2 linked regions of the Methylibium petroleiphilum PM1 genome follow. The protein of the gene in region 1 interacts with the protein of each later gene in a pairwise test. Links are inferred from orthologs where the notes say so. Each region holds a gene or a part of one and is shown in the gene's direction. Other genes may lie near its edges.

What was found. Proteins that work in one complex are often made in the same cells at the same time.
Region 2: the proteins of rlmN (region 1) and ftsZ interact in binary tests that used the Escherichia coli proteins (3 or more experiments, as listed by UniProt). The link is inferred for Methylibium petroleiphilum PM1 from one-to-one orthologs.

The regions. Positions count from the first base shown.
Region 1 is NC_008825.1:2,137,431-2,145,009, reverse strand. Bases 1,840-4,666 are described here. They hold rlmN (dual-specificity RNA methyltransferase RlmN), read left to right. Parts: upstream 1,840-2,574; coding sequence 2,575-3,759; downstream 3,760-4,666. Other genes in these bases: MPE_RS10080 (helix-turn-helix domain-containing protein), read left to right, coding at 4,582-4,666; pilW (type IV pilus biogenesis/stability protein PilW), read left to right, coding at 3,756-4,589; ndk (nucleoside-diphosphate kinase), read left to right, coding at 2,102-2,527; MPE_RS10100 (pseudouridine synthase), read left to right, coding at 1,840-2,021. In the rest of the region: more of MPE_RS10100, read left to right, coding at 1-1,839; more of MPE_RS10080, read left to right, coding at 4,667-5,496; ispG (flavodoxin-dependent (E)-4-hydroxy-3-methylbut-2-enyl-diphosphate synthase), read left to right, coding at 5,493-6,791; hisS (histidine--tRNA ligase), read left to right, coding at 6,869-7,579.
Region 2 is NC_008825.1:507,209-512,487, forward strand. Bases 1-2,903 are described here. They hold ftsZ (cell division protein FtsZ), read left to right. Parts: upstream 1-794; coding sequence 795-2,012; downstream 2,013-2,903. Other genes in these bases: ftsA (cell division protein FtsA), read left to right, coding at 1-737; lpxC (UDP-3-O-acyl-N-acetylglucosamine deacetylase), read left to right, coding at 2,190-2,903. In the rest of the region: more of lpxC, read left to right, coding at 2,904-3,125; MPE_RS02350 (hypothetical protein), read left to right, coding at 3,173-3,358; MPE_RS02355 (hypothetical protein), read left to right, coding at 3,374-3,589; MPE_RS02360 (quinoprotein dehydrogenase-associated SoxYZ-like carrier), read left to right, coding at 3,657-4,457; MPE_RS02365 (quinoprotein relay system zinc metallohydrolase 1), read left to right, coding at 4,586-5,279. UniProt on the Escherichia coli protein: Essential cell division protein that forms a contractile ring structure (Z ring) at the future cell division site. The regulation of the ring assembly controls the timing and the location of cell division.

The DNA.
Region 1 (7,579 bases):
ATGCCACGCCGCACACCGGCGACGACAGCGCCGCTGCAGCGCCGGTCAAGCGACGCACGCGCAAGGCGGCGACGCCAGCGGCCGCGAGCACGGCAGCCGTGGAGGTGACGGCGGCCGTCGAAGCCGATGCGGACACAGCGGCACCGAAGACCCCGCGGCGGCGCAAGCCCAAGGCCGATGTGGCTGTCGCGGAGTCGTCCGATGCCGTCGCGTCGCCCGTGGCGGCTGATGCGCCGGCGGCGGCCGAGTCCCGACCGGCTCCGATCGAGCGACCTGTACCGGTCTCGGCGCCGGCTGCCGCGGAAGCGGCCGAAGGAACAGCCGCCGACAGCGAACCGACCGAAGTGGCCGGATCCGGCGAATCGGGGGCTGCGGCCGGCGACGAATCGGTCGAGCGCAGCCGTCGTGGCCGCAACCGGCGCCGAGGCCGCAAGGACCGCGCCGGCCGTGAAGGCGGCGAGGCTGCGGGCGCCGATGGCTCGGCCGAGCCCGGCGCCGAACGCCCGCCGCAGGCACCGCGACCGGCGCTCGATCCGGCGCTGGTGGTGGAGCGCTTCGAGGAAGTGCTGTCGGGTGCCTACGACGCCGAGCCACCCGAGCCGGACGATGAGGCCAGCGTCGAGCAGTCGACCAAGCGCGTGCTGCGCCCCGAGCCCGAGGCGCCCAAGCTGCACAAGGTGCTGGCGCAGTCGGGCATCGGTTCGCGCCGCGACATGGAACAGTTCATTCTCGACGGCAAGGTCACGGTCAACGACGAGGTGGCCCATGTGGGCATGCGCATCTCCTACGGCGACCGCATCGCCGTCGACGGCAAGCCGGTGCGTCTGCGCATCCAGCCGGGCCCGGCGCGGCTGCTGGCCTATCACAAGCCGACCGGCGAAGTGGTCACGCTGAACGACCCGGAAGGGCGTCCCACGGTGTTTCGCCGTCTGCCGCGCCTTCAGCAGGGCAAGTGGCAGTCCGTCGGTCGCCTGGATATCAACACCGAGGGCCTGCTGCTGTTCACCAACTCGGGTGAACTGGCGAACCAGCTGATGCATCCCCGCTTCGGCGTCGAGCGCGAGTACGCGGTGCGCGTGCTCGGCAGCCTGAACGAGGAGCAGCGCGCGAAGCTGCTCGAGGGCGTGGAGATCGACGGTCAGACCGCCGGCTTCAAGAGCATCGAGGAGGGCGGTGGCGAAGGCGCGAACCGCTGGTACCGCGTGGTCATCACCGAAGGGCGCAACCGTGAGGTGCGCAAGCTGTTCGACAAGGTCGGCCTGGCCGTGAGCCGTCTGATCCGCATTCGCTACGGCACTGTGGTGCTGCCGCGCGGCCTCAAGCGCGGCGTCTGGGTCGAGCTCGACGACCAGGACCTGCGCGCGATCCGCCAGCTGGCCAGCGGCAACCGTGGCGCAGCGGCGCAAAGCGAGTCGCGCGACGCTCAGGGCAACCGCGAACAACGGCGCAACAACGGTCGCAACGGCAAGCCCGAGCGCAACGCGCGCGGGCCGCAGCAGGGCGGGGCCCGCGCGCAGGGCCAGGGCGGCGGCGAGCGCGGCCCGCGCCGCGAGCCGCGTGAATCGCGGTTCGGCGAGGCCGCACCCGACACCGACGGCGCTGGAGAGGAAGACTTCGGCCGCATCCCCAATCCGCTGGAGCAGACCTTCGACCGTCGCTTTGCGAAGGGCCCGCGCCGCGGCGCAGCCCAGGGCTTCGGGCATGGTGGCTCGCAGTCGGATCACGACGCCGGCGGCCCGCCCGGAACCATTCCGAATCCGCTGGAACAGACCTTCGACAAGCGCTTCGTCAAGGGCTCTCAGCGCATCAATGCCGGCTTCGGCCGGCACGATGCGCACCAGCCCGAGCCGGGCGCCAGGAAGGGCGGGCCGAAGCAGCCCGATCCGATGCAGACCTCGGTGGGCTACATCGGCGCCGATGCCTACTTCAACAAGGCCGGCGGCAAGCGGGGCGGTGGGGGTGGGCGCGGAGGCCAGGGGGGTCGTGGGGGCGGCGGTGGGGGCCGCGGACCGCGCCGCTGAGGCTGCGAGCGACATCGAGGCGCCGACCTCAAGCGCTACAATTCAAGGTTCTGCTAAATCATTGATTCCGGAGAATAAATATGGCGATCGAACGCACCTTGTCCATCATCAAGCCTGACGCCGTTGCCAAGAACGTGATCGGTCAGATCTATGCCCGTTTCGAGGGCGCGGGCCTGAAGATCGTGGCGGCCAAGCTGGTTCACCTGTCGCGCGGCGAGGCCGAGCAGTTCTACGCCGTGCACAAGGCCCGGCCTTTCTTCAAGGACCTGGTCGAGTTCATGATCTCGGGCCCGGTGATGATCCAGGCGCTGGAAGGCGAGGGCGCGATCGCCAAGAACCGCGAGCTGATGGGCGCGACGGACCCGAAGAAGGCCGAGAAGGGCACCATCCGTGCCGACTTCGCCGACAGCATCGACGCCAATGCCGTGCACGGCTCGGACGCGCCGGAGACCGCCGCGGTCGAGGTGGCGTTCTTCTTCCCGGGCATGAACGTCTACAGCCGCTGAACGACTGCGGGGCGCCTGGCGCCCCGACGGTCCGATCGGTGCATGCCATGACTGCGGCCAACCTGCTCGAATTCGATCTCGACGCGCTGGCCGCTTTCTGCGAGCAGCTCGGCGAGAAGCGTTTTCGCGCCACTCAGCTGTTCCGCTGGATCCACCAGAAGGGCCAGAGCGACTTCGCTCAGATGTCCGATCTGGCGAAGTCGCTGCGCGAGAAGCTGGCGGGGCGGGCGGTGGTCCGGCCACTCGCAGTGCTGAGCGAGCACGTGTCGGCCGACGGCACGGTCAAGTGGCTGTTCGACGTCGGCGGCGGCAATGCCGTCGAGACGGTGTTCATCCCCGAGAACGATCGCGGCACGTTGTGCATCTCGTCGCAGGCCGGTTGCGCGGTCGGTTGCCGCTTCTGCTCGACCGGTCACCAGGGCTTCAGTCGCAACCTGTCGACCGGCGAGATCGTTGCCCAGCTCTGGCATGCCGAGCACCAGCTGCGCGCACGGCTGGGCACGACCGAGCGCGTCATCAGCAACGTCGTGATGATGGGCATGGGTGAGCCGCTGCAGAACTACGCCGCGCTGTTGCCGGCGCTGCGCGTGATGCTCGACGATCACGGCTACGGCCTGTCGCGTCGCCGTGTCACGGTATCGACCTCCGGTGTGGTGCCGATGATCGACCGCCTGCGCGAGGACTGTCCGGTGGCTCTGGCAGTGTCGCTGCATGCGCCGACCGACGCGCTGCGCGACGATCTCGTGCCGCTCAACCGCAAGTACCCGATCGCAGAGCTGCTCGAGGCCTGCCAGCGCTACCTCGAGGCGGCGCCGCGCGACTTCATCACCTTCGAGTACTGCATGCTCGACGGCGTCAACGACAGTGAGGCGCAGGCGCGCGAACTGTTGCGCCTGGTGGGCGAACGCGGGCCGGTGGGGCGCGTGCCCTGCAAGATCAACCTCATCCCGTTCAACCCGTTCCCGGCCTCGGGGCTGACGCGTTCGTCAGTGGCGCGCGTGCAGGCCTTCGCGCAGCTGCTGGTCGACGGGGGTCTGGTCACCACGGTGCGACGGACTCGCGGCGATGACATCGACGCCGCCTGCGGCCAACTGGCCGGCGAGGTACAGGACCGCACCAATGCGCAGGCACGGATGCGGCGTGCGCCGATCGCCATCCGGCCGATCGACAGCGCGGTGCAGCGCCGGGCCGACGCTGCACCATCAGGTTCAGCCACGGAGACGACACGATGATGCGGGACGGATGGGTGAGGGACGCGATGCGAGGACTGCTGCTGGCGACGCTGTTGTGTGGCGCGGTCTGGAGCGTTGCCCAGGCGCAGGGCCGGCCCAACGACTTCGGCCGCAGCAGTTCCACCGCCGGTGCCGGCACGGACGAGGAGTCCGACTCGGCGAAGCGCGCGCGCATCCGCCTCGACCTTGCGGGGGCCTATTTCTCCGAGGGGCGTTTCGACAATGCCCTGTCGGAGGTGAAGCTGGCGCTGGCCGCCGACCCCAATCTGCCGCAGGCGCTGAACCTGCAAGGCCTGGTACTGGCCGCGCTGGGCGAGGAGCAGAAGGCCGAGGACAGTTTCAAGCGCGCACTGCAGCTGGCATCCACCGACGGCGACGTGATGCACAACTACGGCTGGTTCCTGTGCCAGCGTGGCCGCTACCCGGAGGCGGGAAAGCTGTTCGAGCGCGCCGTGGCGACGCCGCAGTACCGCACCCCGAACCGGACTTTCCTGGTGCAGGGGATCTGCGAGGCACGCGCCGGCCAGCTGGACCTGGCCGAGCTGACGCTCAAGCGCGCCTACGAACTCGAGCCGGCCAACCCGGCGATCGCGATGAACCTGGCCGACGTGCTGTACCGACGTGGCGAGTACGAGCGGGCGCGCTTCTACGTGCGCCGCGTCAACAACAACGCCGAGTTGCGCAGCGCCGAGACGCTGTGGCTCGCCGCCCGCATCGAGAACCGCCTGGCCAATCCGCAGGGCGTTCGCGATCTGGGCAACCAGCTGCGTGCGAGCTACCCCACGTCGCGCGAGGCGGCGTCGTTCGAGCGGGGGATGTTCGATGAGTGAGGGGACGGTCGACGCCGGCCCGCCGGCCACGACGGCCGGGAAGCTGCTGCGCGCGGCGCGCGAATCGCAAGGGATGCACCTCGCGGTGCTCGCAGCCTCGCTGAAGGTCTCGCCGCAGAAGCTGGAGGCGATCGAGAACGACCACCCAGAACAGCTGCCCGATGCCACTTTCGCGCGTGCGCTGGCGCAGAGCATGTGCCGCGCACTGAAAATCGATGCCGAGCCGGTGCTGTCGCTCCTGCCTACGGCCGCGTCGGCCGGCCGGGGGCTCGATCACGTGGCGCGGGGCCTCAACCAGCCCTTCCACGATCGCGGCGTGCCGAGCGACGGTGACGAGTGGCAGCGCTTCCTCAGCCCACCGCTGATCGCGGCCGCCGTCCTGGTGCTGGCAGCGGTGGCCGTCTACCTGCTGCCCGTGGGCTGGGTGGGTCGGCTGCTGCCGACCGATCCAAGCGCCTCGGCAGTCCCGGAGATCGCCGCCAGCAACCCGATCGATACAGGCGTTGCCGTGTCCTCGACGACGTCGATCGCGCCCGAGTCGGCATCGCCCGCGCTGGCGGGAGCGTCGGCCGTCGGGTCGTCCGAGGCCGAGGCTGCAGCACCCGGTTCGGCCGTGATCGACACGGTGTTCTCGGCCCCGGTCGGCACCGCAGCCTCGGCATCCGCGGCCGGCGGCCTGCTGACCATGCGGGCGGTGGCGGAATCCTGGGTCGAGGTGCGTGATGCGAAGGGGCAGGTGCTGCTGTCGCGCACGCTGGCGGCCGGCGAGGCGGCGGGTCTGGACGGCCCGCTCCCGCTGCGCGTGACCGTGGGAAATGCCGAAGCCACCCAGATCGTTTTCCGCGGCCAGCCGGTCGCATTGAGCGAGTCGACGCGCGACAACGTCGCGCGCTTGGAGCTGAAATGAACAGGCCAGTAGCGTCCACAGGGACCCGCAGTGACGCCGAAGCGATCGACGTGGCGCAGCCTGCCGCGCGCCGTTCGCTGCAGGCGCGTGTCGTCTGGGGCAGCAATGTCGTGACGGTCGGTGGCGACGCCCCGGTGCGCGTGCAGTCCATGACCAACACCGACACGGTGAATGCGATCGAGACTGCGATCCAGGTCAAGGAGCTGGCGTTGGCGGGCTCGGAGTTGGTGCGCATCACGGTCAACACGCCGGAGGCGGCGCAGGCCGTGCCGCACGTGCGCGAGCAGCTAGACCGCATGGGCATCTCGGTGCCGCTGATCGGCGATTTCCACTACAACGGCCACCGCCTGCTGACCGAGTTCCCGGACTGCGCGGCCGCGCTGTCGAAGTACCGCATCAATCCCGGCAACGTGGGCAAGGGCGACAAGCGCGACCGGCAGTTCGCGATGATGATCGAGGCCGCGATGCGCCACGACAAGCCTGTGCGTATCGGCGTCAACTGGGGCAGCCTCGATCAGGAACTGCTGGCGGCTTTGATGGACGAGAACGCCGCCCGCGCCCGGCCCTGGGACGCGAAGCAGGTGATGTACCACGCGCTGATCAGCTCGGCGCTGCAGTCGGCCGCATATGCGCGCGAGCTGGGCATGGACCCGTCCCAGATCCTCATCAGCTGCAAGGTCAGCGGCGTGCAGGACCTCGTGAGCGTCTACCGCGCACTGGCGCGACGCTGCGATTACCCGCTGCACCTCGGGCTCACCGAAGCCGGCATGGGCACCAAGGGCACCGTGGCGTCGACCGCGGCGCTGGCGATGCTGCTGCAGGACGGCATCGGCGACACCATCCGCGTCAGCCTCACGCCGCAGCCGGGCGAGGCCCGCACGCAGGAGGTGGTGGTGGCGCTCGAGATCCTGCAGTCGCTCGGCCTGCGTGCCTTCAATCCCAGCGTCACCGCCTGCCCGGGCTGCGGCCGCACCACCAGCACCACCTTCCAGGAGCTGGCCAAGCAGATCGACGACTTCCTGCGGGCACAGATGCCGGTCTGGAAGGCGCGTTACCCGGGCGTGGAGAACATGAAGGTGGCGGTGATGGGCTGCATCGTCAACGGGCCTGGCGAGAGCAAGCATGCCGATATCGGCATCAGCCTGCCCGGCACCGGCGAGGCGCCTGCCGCGCCGGTGTTCATCGATGGCGAGAAGGCGATGACCTTGCGCGGCGAGGGCATCGCGCGCGAGTTCCAGAACGTCGTCGAGCACTACATCGAGCGCCGTTACGGCAGCATCACCGCCGCGCATTGACGCGGCGAGCCGGCGCACCCCCCGGGTGTGCCCAGCGAACCGGCCGCGGCCGGCCTGAATCCTTGTGGGCATCGACCATGGCAGAACAACAGAAAGCCGCCAAGACGGAGACTTCGCCGCTGCGTGCGGTCAAGGGCATGAACGACCTGCTGCCGCCCGAATCGGCACGCTGGGAATGGTTCGAGGACGCGGTGCGCCGCGTGATGCAGCGTTACGGCTATGCCGCGGTCCGCACACCGATCGTCGAACCGACGGCGCTGTTCGTGCGCGGGCTCGGCGAGGTGACCGACATCGTCGAGAAGGAGATGTACTCCTTCACCGACAACATGAACGGCGACCAACTCACGCTGCGCCCGGAAGGCACGGCCGGCGTGGTGCGGGCGGTGACCGAGCATTCGCTGCTGTACGAGGGCGGCAAACGCCTCTACTACCTGGGCGCGATGTTCCGCCACGAGCGCCCGCAGAAGGGCCGCTACCGCCAGTTCCATCAGGCCGGCGCCGAGGCGCTGGGCTTTCATGGCCCGGACGTCGATGCCGAGCTGATCCTGATGTGCCGCGCGCTGTGGCGCGAGCTCGGGCTGATCGAAGGCCGTGATCTGTGGCTGGAGATCAACAGCCTGGGGCAGCCCGAAGAGCGGCGTGCCCACCGGGCGGCGCTGATCGCGCACCTGGAGGCGCACGCCGACCTGCTGGACGATGACGCGAAGCGCCGCCTGCACAGCAACCCGCTGCGAATCCTCGACACCAAGACGCCGGTGATGCAGGCTGTGGTGGATGCGGCGCCCCGG
Region 2 (5,279 bases), 1.6 Mb from region 1 along the record:
CGGCCGAGAACATCATCAAGTGCGTGCGCCGCTGCGGGCTGGAAGTGGACATGCTGGTACTCAACCCCAGCGCGTCCAGCCACGCGGTGCTGACCGACGACGAGAAGGACCTGGGCGTCGCGCTGGTCGACATCGGCGCCGGCACGACCGACGTGTCGATCTTCACCGACGGCTCGGTGCGCCACACCGCGGTGATCCCGATCGCCGGCGACCTGATCACCAGCGACATCGCGATGGCGCTGCGCACGCCGACCAAGGACGCCGAGGAGATCAAGGTCGAGCACGGCGTGGCCAAGCAGCTGCTGGCCGATCCGAACGAGCAGGTCGAGGTGCCGGGGCTCGGCGACCGCGGCCCGCGCATGCTCAGCCGCCAGGCGCTGGCCGGCGTGATCGAGCCGCGCGTCGAGGAAATCTTCTCGCTGGTGCACCAGGTGATCCGCGAGAGCGGCTACGAGGAGCTGCTGTCCAGCGGCATCGTGCTCACCGGCGGCACCGCGGTGATGCCCGGCATGGTCGAGCTGGGCGAGGACATCTTTCTGAAGCCGGTGAGGAAGGGGCTGCCCACCTACGCCGGCGCACTGTCAGACATGGTGGCGAGCCCGCGCTCGGCCACCGTGATGGGCTTGCTCGAAGAGGCGAGGCTCGCGCGCACGCGCGGCATGAAGGCAGCGCAGCAGGCGGGGTCGGTCCAGACCCTGTTCGGCCGCGTCAAGGATTGGTTCATCGGGAATTTTTAGGGCGTCATCCAGCCCACGTTTTCAACCGGCAACTGCATCAGACGAAGGAGGTCCACCATGGCCATCGAGATGATTGAAGAATTCGAGCTCGGCACGAAGATCAAGGTGATCGGCGTGGGCGGCGGCGGCGGCAACGCTGTCGAGCACATGATCAACGAGGGCGTGCAGGGCGTGGAGTTCATCTGCGCGAACACCGACGCGCAGGCGCTGCACCGCTCCAAGGCCGACCAGCTCATCCAGCTCGGGAGCACCGGCCTGGGCGCGGGCTCCAAGCCGGCCGCCGGCAAGGCCGCGGCCGACGAAGCCGAGGGCCGCATCCGCGACGCGATCGCGGGCGCCAACATGATCTTCCTGACTGCCGGCATGGGCGGCGGCACCGGCACCGGCGCCGCGCCGGTGATCGCGCGCGTGGCCAAGGAGATGGGCATCCTGACGGTGGGCGTGGTGACCAAGCCCTTCGACTTCGAGGGCGGCCGGCGCATGAAGCAGGCCGAGGCCGGCCTGCAGGAGCTGGAAGCCAACGTCGACTCGCTGATCGTGGTGCTCAACGAGAAGTTGCTCGAGGTGCTGGGAGACGACGTGTCGCAGGACCAGGCCTTCAAGCAGGCCAACGACGTGCTGAAGAATGCCGTGGGCGGCATTGCCGACATCATCCACATCGATGCATCGATCAACGTCGACTTCGAGGACGTGAAGACGGTGATGAGCGAGCCCGGCAAGGCGATGATGGGCACCGCGATCGCGACCGGACCGGACCGCGCCAACAAGGCGGCCGACTCGGCGGTGGCCTGCCCGCTGCTCGAGGGCATCGACCTGTCGGGCGCGCGCGGTGTGCTGGTGCTGATCGCGGCGAGCCGCGCCAGCCTGAAGCTGAGCGAGAGCAAGAACGCGATGAACACCATCCGCCGTTACGCCGCGGAAGACGCCCACGTGATCTTCGGCGCCGCCTACGACGAGAGCCTGGGCGACCAGCTGCGCGTGACCGTGATCGCCACCGGACTCGCGCCGGCCCGCCGTGTGCAGGCGCCGATGACGGTGGTGCACAACGCCACGCTGCAGCGGACCGGCACCGACAACATCCCGGTGCTGAACCAGCCGCTGCACACGCAGGGCGGGCTGTCCGCCGCGCCGACCCAGCACGACTACGCCGGCATGCAGGTGCCGAGCGTGTGGCGCAGCGGGCGCACCCAGGCCGCGGCGAAGGTGGATGCGCTGGCGAGCAACGGCATGGACGAGATCGAGATCCCGGCGTTCCTGCGCAAGCAAGCCGATTGATGACGACCACCCCCGTTGCGCCTTCGGCGCTCCCCCTCGAGGGGGCGGCGCTGGCGGGCCGGCGGAGCCGGACCCGCGGCGCCTGCTGGGTGAAGGCAACGTGCGGTGGAAAGTTGCTAACGAGGTGATAGCGCGGCCCCGCAAGCCGGTCGGGGCTGCGCTTTTTACAATGACAGCATGCTGCAGCAACGCACCCTGAAGTCGATCACGCGCGCCGTCGGGGTGGGCGTGCACAGCGGGCAGCGGGTCGAGCTCACGCTGCGGCCGGCGGCGCCCGACACGGGCATCGTGTTCCGGCGTGTCGATCTGCCGAGCCCGGTGGACATCCCGGCACGCTTCGACGCGGTGTGCGATACGCGCATGGCCTCCAGCATTTCGCCCGGCGGCGACCCGGGCGGCCCGAAGGTGCAGACGATCGAGCACTTCATGTCGGCCTGCGCCGGGCTGGGCATCGACAACCTGCTGGCGGACATCACGGCCGACGAGATGCCCATCCTCGACGGTTCGGCCTCCAGCTTCGTGTTCCTGCTGCAGAACGCGGGCATCGAGCTGCAGAAGGCGCCCAAGCGCTTCATCCGCGTGCTGAAGACCGTGGAAGTTCGCGACGGCGAGGGGCCCGGTGCCAAGTGGGCCCGCCTCGAGCCCTATCACGGCTACAAGCTCGCGTTCGAGATCGTGTTCGACCACCCGGCGGTGAGCCAGACCGGCCAGCGCGTGGAGTTCGAGTTCGGCGAGGGTCAGTACCAGCGCGACATTGCGCGAGCGCGGACCTTCGGCTTCGCAAAGGACGTGGACGCGATGCGCGCGCGTGGCCTGACGCTGGGCGGCAGCATGGACAACGCGATCGTCGTCGACGACCACCGTGTGCTCAACGCCGACGGGCTGCGCTATGACGACGAGTTCGTGAAGCACAAGCTGCTCGACGCCATTGGCGACCTGCACATCGCCGGCCACGCGCTGCTGGCGAGCTACACCTCGTTCAAGGGCGGGCACGCGCTGAACAATACGCTGCTGCGTGCGCTGTTCGCCGATCCGACGGCCTACGAGATGACCACGTTCGCGCGCGAGGCCGATGCGCCGCGCGGCTTCGCCGAACTGCCGCCGGCCTGGTAGCCGCGGCGCCGGTCGGTCCGGCCGCCGTCCCGCTTAGACTGCCGCCCATGCTGGTGTTTCGATGGATCCTGTTGCTGCTGCTGGTTGCCGGCGTGCTGTGCTTCGCGATGTATGCGGGCACCGGCCAGGCGCGCTGGCGTGACATCGGCCTGCGCATCGTCAAGTGGACGGTGGTGGCAGCGCTGGGCTTCTTTGCGGTTCTGATCCTCGAGCGCCTGGCGCGCATGGTGTGAACGGAGATACGAGCGATGACTGTCTTCTGGTGGATCGTCGGGGTGCTGCTGATGGGGACCGGGGGCACGGCTGCGGTCACGTTCGCGTTGTACGTCAGCAGCGGCGAGGACCGCTACATGGATGTGGCGCGCGCCGCCTGGCGCTGGACCATCGTGTTCGCGCTCGGGGCCTTCAACATCACGATCTTCAAGCACATCATCCTGACCTTGATCAGCATCTGGCGGTCCTGACCTTCAGCGGCAGGCCGCCGGTCGGGATGGCCTGCAATTTGCCTTTGCATCGCTCCAGGAGGCAAAGATGTTCCCATCAGATGCGAAGTTGCAGCGCCGGCACCTGGTGCTGGCGACCGCCGCGGCCTGCGTGCTGCCGGCCCGTGCGGCCACCGACGAGTACGGTGGTGACCCTTATCGCTCGGCGCAGTGGCCCGAGATGGTCAAGGAGTTCCTGGGTGCGAAGTCGCGGGTCGAGTTCGACCCGCGCGTGCAGGTCAAGGGGCCGACGATGGCGGAAAACCCGATGGTCGTGCCCATCACGGTCTCGGCGCCGGACTTGGCCGACATCCAGCAGATCGTCGTGCTGGTGGACCGCAATCCGATCCGCAAGGTGCTGGAGTTCGAACCGCTGGACGGGACCCGGGCCGCCATTTCCTTCCGTTTCAAGCTGGAGCAGGCCAGCGCCGTGCGCGCCGCGGCGCGCACCCGCGATGGCGTCTGGCATGTCGGTGGCACCTGGGTCGAATCGTCGGGGGGCGGCTGCACGGTGGCCGGCGTAACCCGGCAGGACGGCAGCTGGTCGCAGACGCTCGGCCAGGTGAGCGGACGCTTCTTCGGCGATGCCGTCGAGGCGCCGGGTGCGCGGCTGCGTGTGCGGGTGATGCATCCGATGGACACCGGCCTGGTGGGCGGCATTCCGGCGTTCTACCTGCGCCGCATGGCCGTCACCGACGGGGGGGGCGTGGAGTTGTTGCGCCTGTCGACCTACGAACCGATCAGCGAGAACCCCGTGTTCTCGTTCGACTTCCAGGGCCGACCGCCGGGGCCGTTCCGTGTGACCGGGGTCGACAACAACGGCAACCGCATCGACGGGCAAATCATATGAATCACCCCCGTTGCGGCTGCGCCGCTCTCCCTCGAGGGGGCGACGCTGGCGGGCCGGCAGAGCCGAACCCGCGGCGTCTGCTGGCCTGGGGCAGGGCTTTGCTCGGCGTTTTGCTTTGCGGTGCAGCAATGGGGGCGGTGGCGCAGGCGGATCCGACCACGCTGGACTACCGCCTCAGCGCGCGGGCGCTGGCGCCGGACGTCTATGTGGTGGAGGGCGCAAATGCCGACTTTTCGCGCGCCAACGGCTGCAACATCATCAATACTGGCTTCATCGTCGTCGATGATGGTGTCATCGTCATCAACACCGGGCCATCGAAACGCTACGGCGAACAGCTGCGGGCGCTGGTCGGGCGCACCACCGGCAAGCCGGTGAAGCAGGTGCTGCACCTGAATCTCCACCCCGACTACTTCCTCGGCAACCAGGCCTTCGCCGACGTGCCGCGCCTGGCGACCTCCGCCACGATCGAGGGCATGCGGGCCGAAGCCAAGTCCTACGAGGACAACCTCTACCGCCTCTGCGGCGACTGGATGAAGGCCACCGAGGCGCTGCTGCCCGATCGGACGGTGGCGCCGGGGCCGCTGCTCGCTGGGAACCCGCGCTTCGAGCTGCGGGAGCTGAAGGGGCACACCGCCTCCGATCTGGTGCTGGTCGACCGGATCTCGGGTGTGGTGTTCGCCGGCGGCCTGGTGTTCGTCGACCGGGTGCCGACCACGCCCCACGCCAGGCTGCCGGACTGGCTGGCCAGCCTGGATGCGCTGGCGGCGCAGCCGTTCAAGACCCTGGTGCCCAGTCACGGGCCGGTGGTCGGCGACGCTCGCG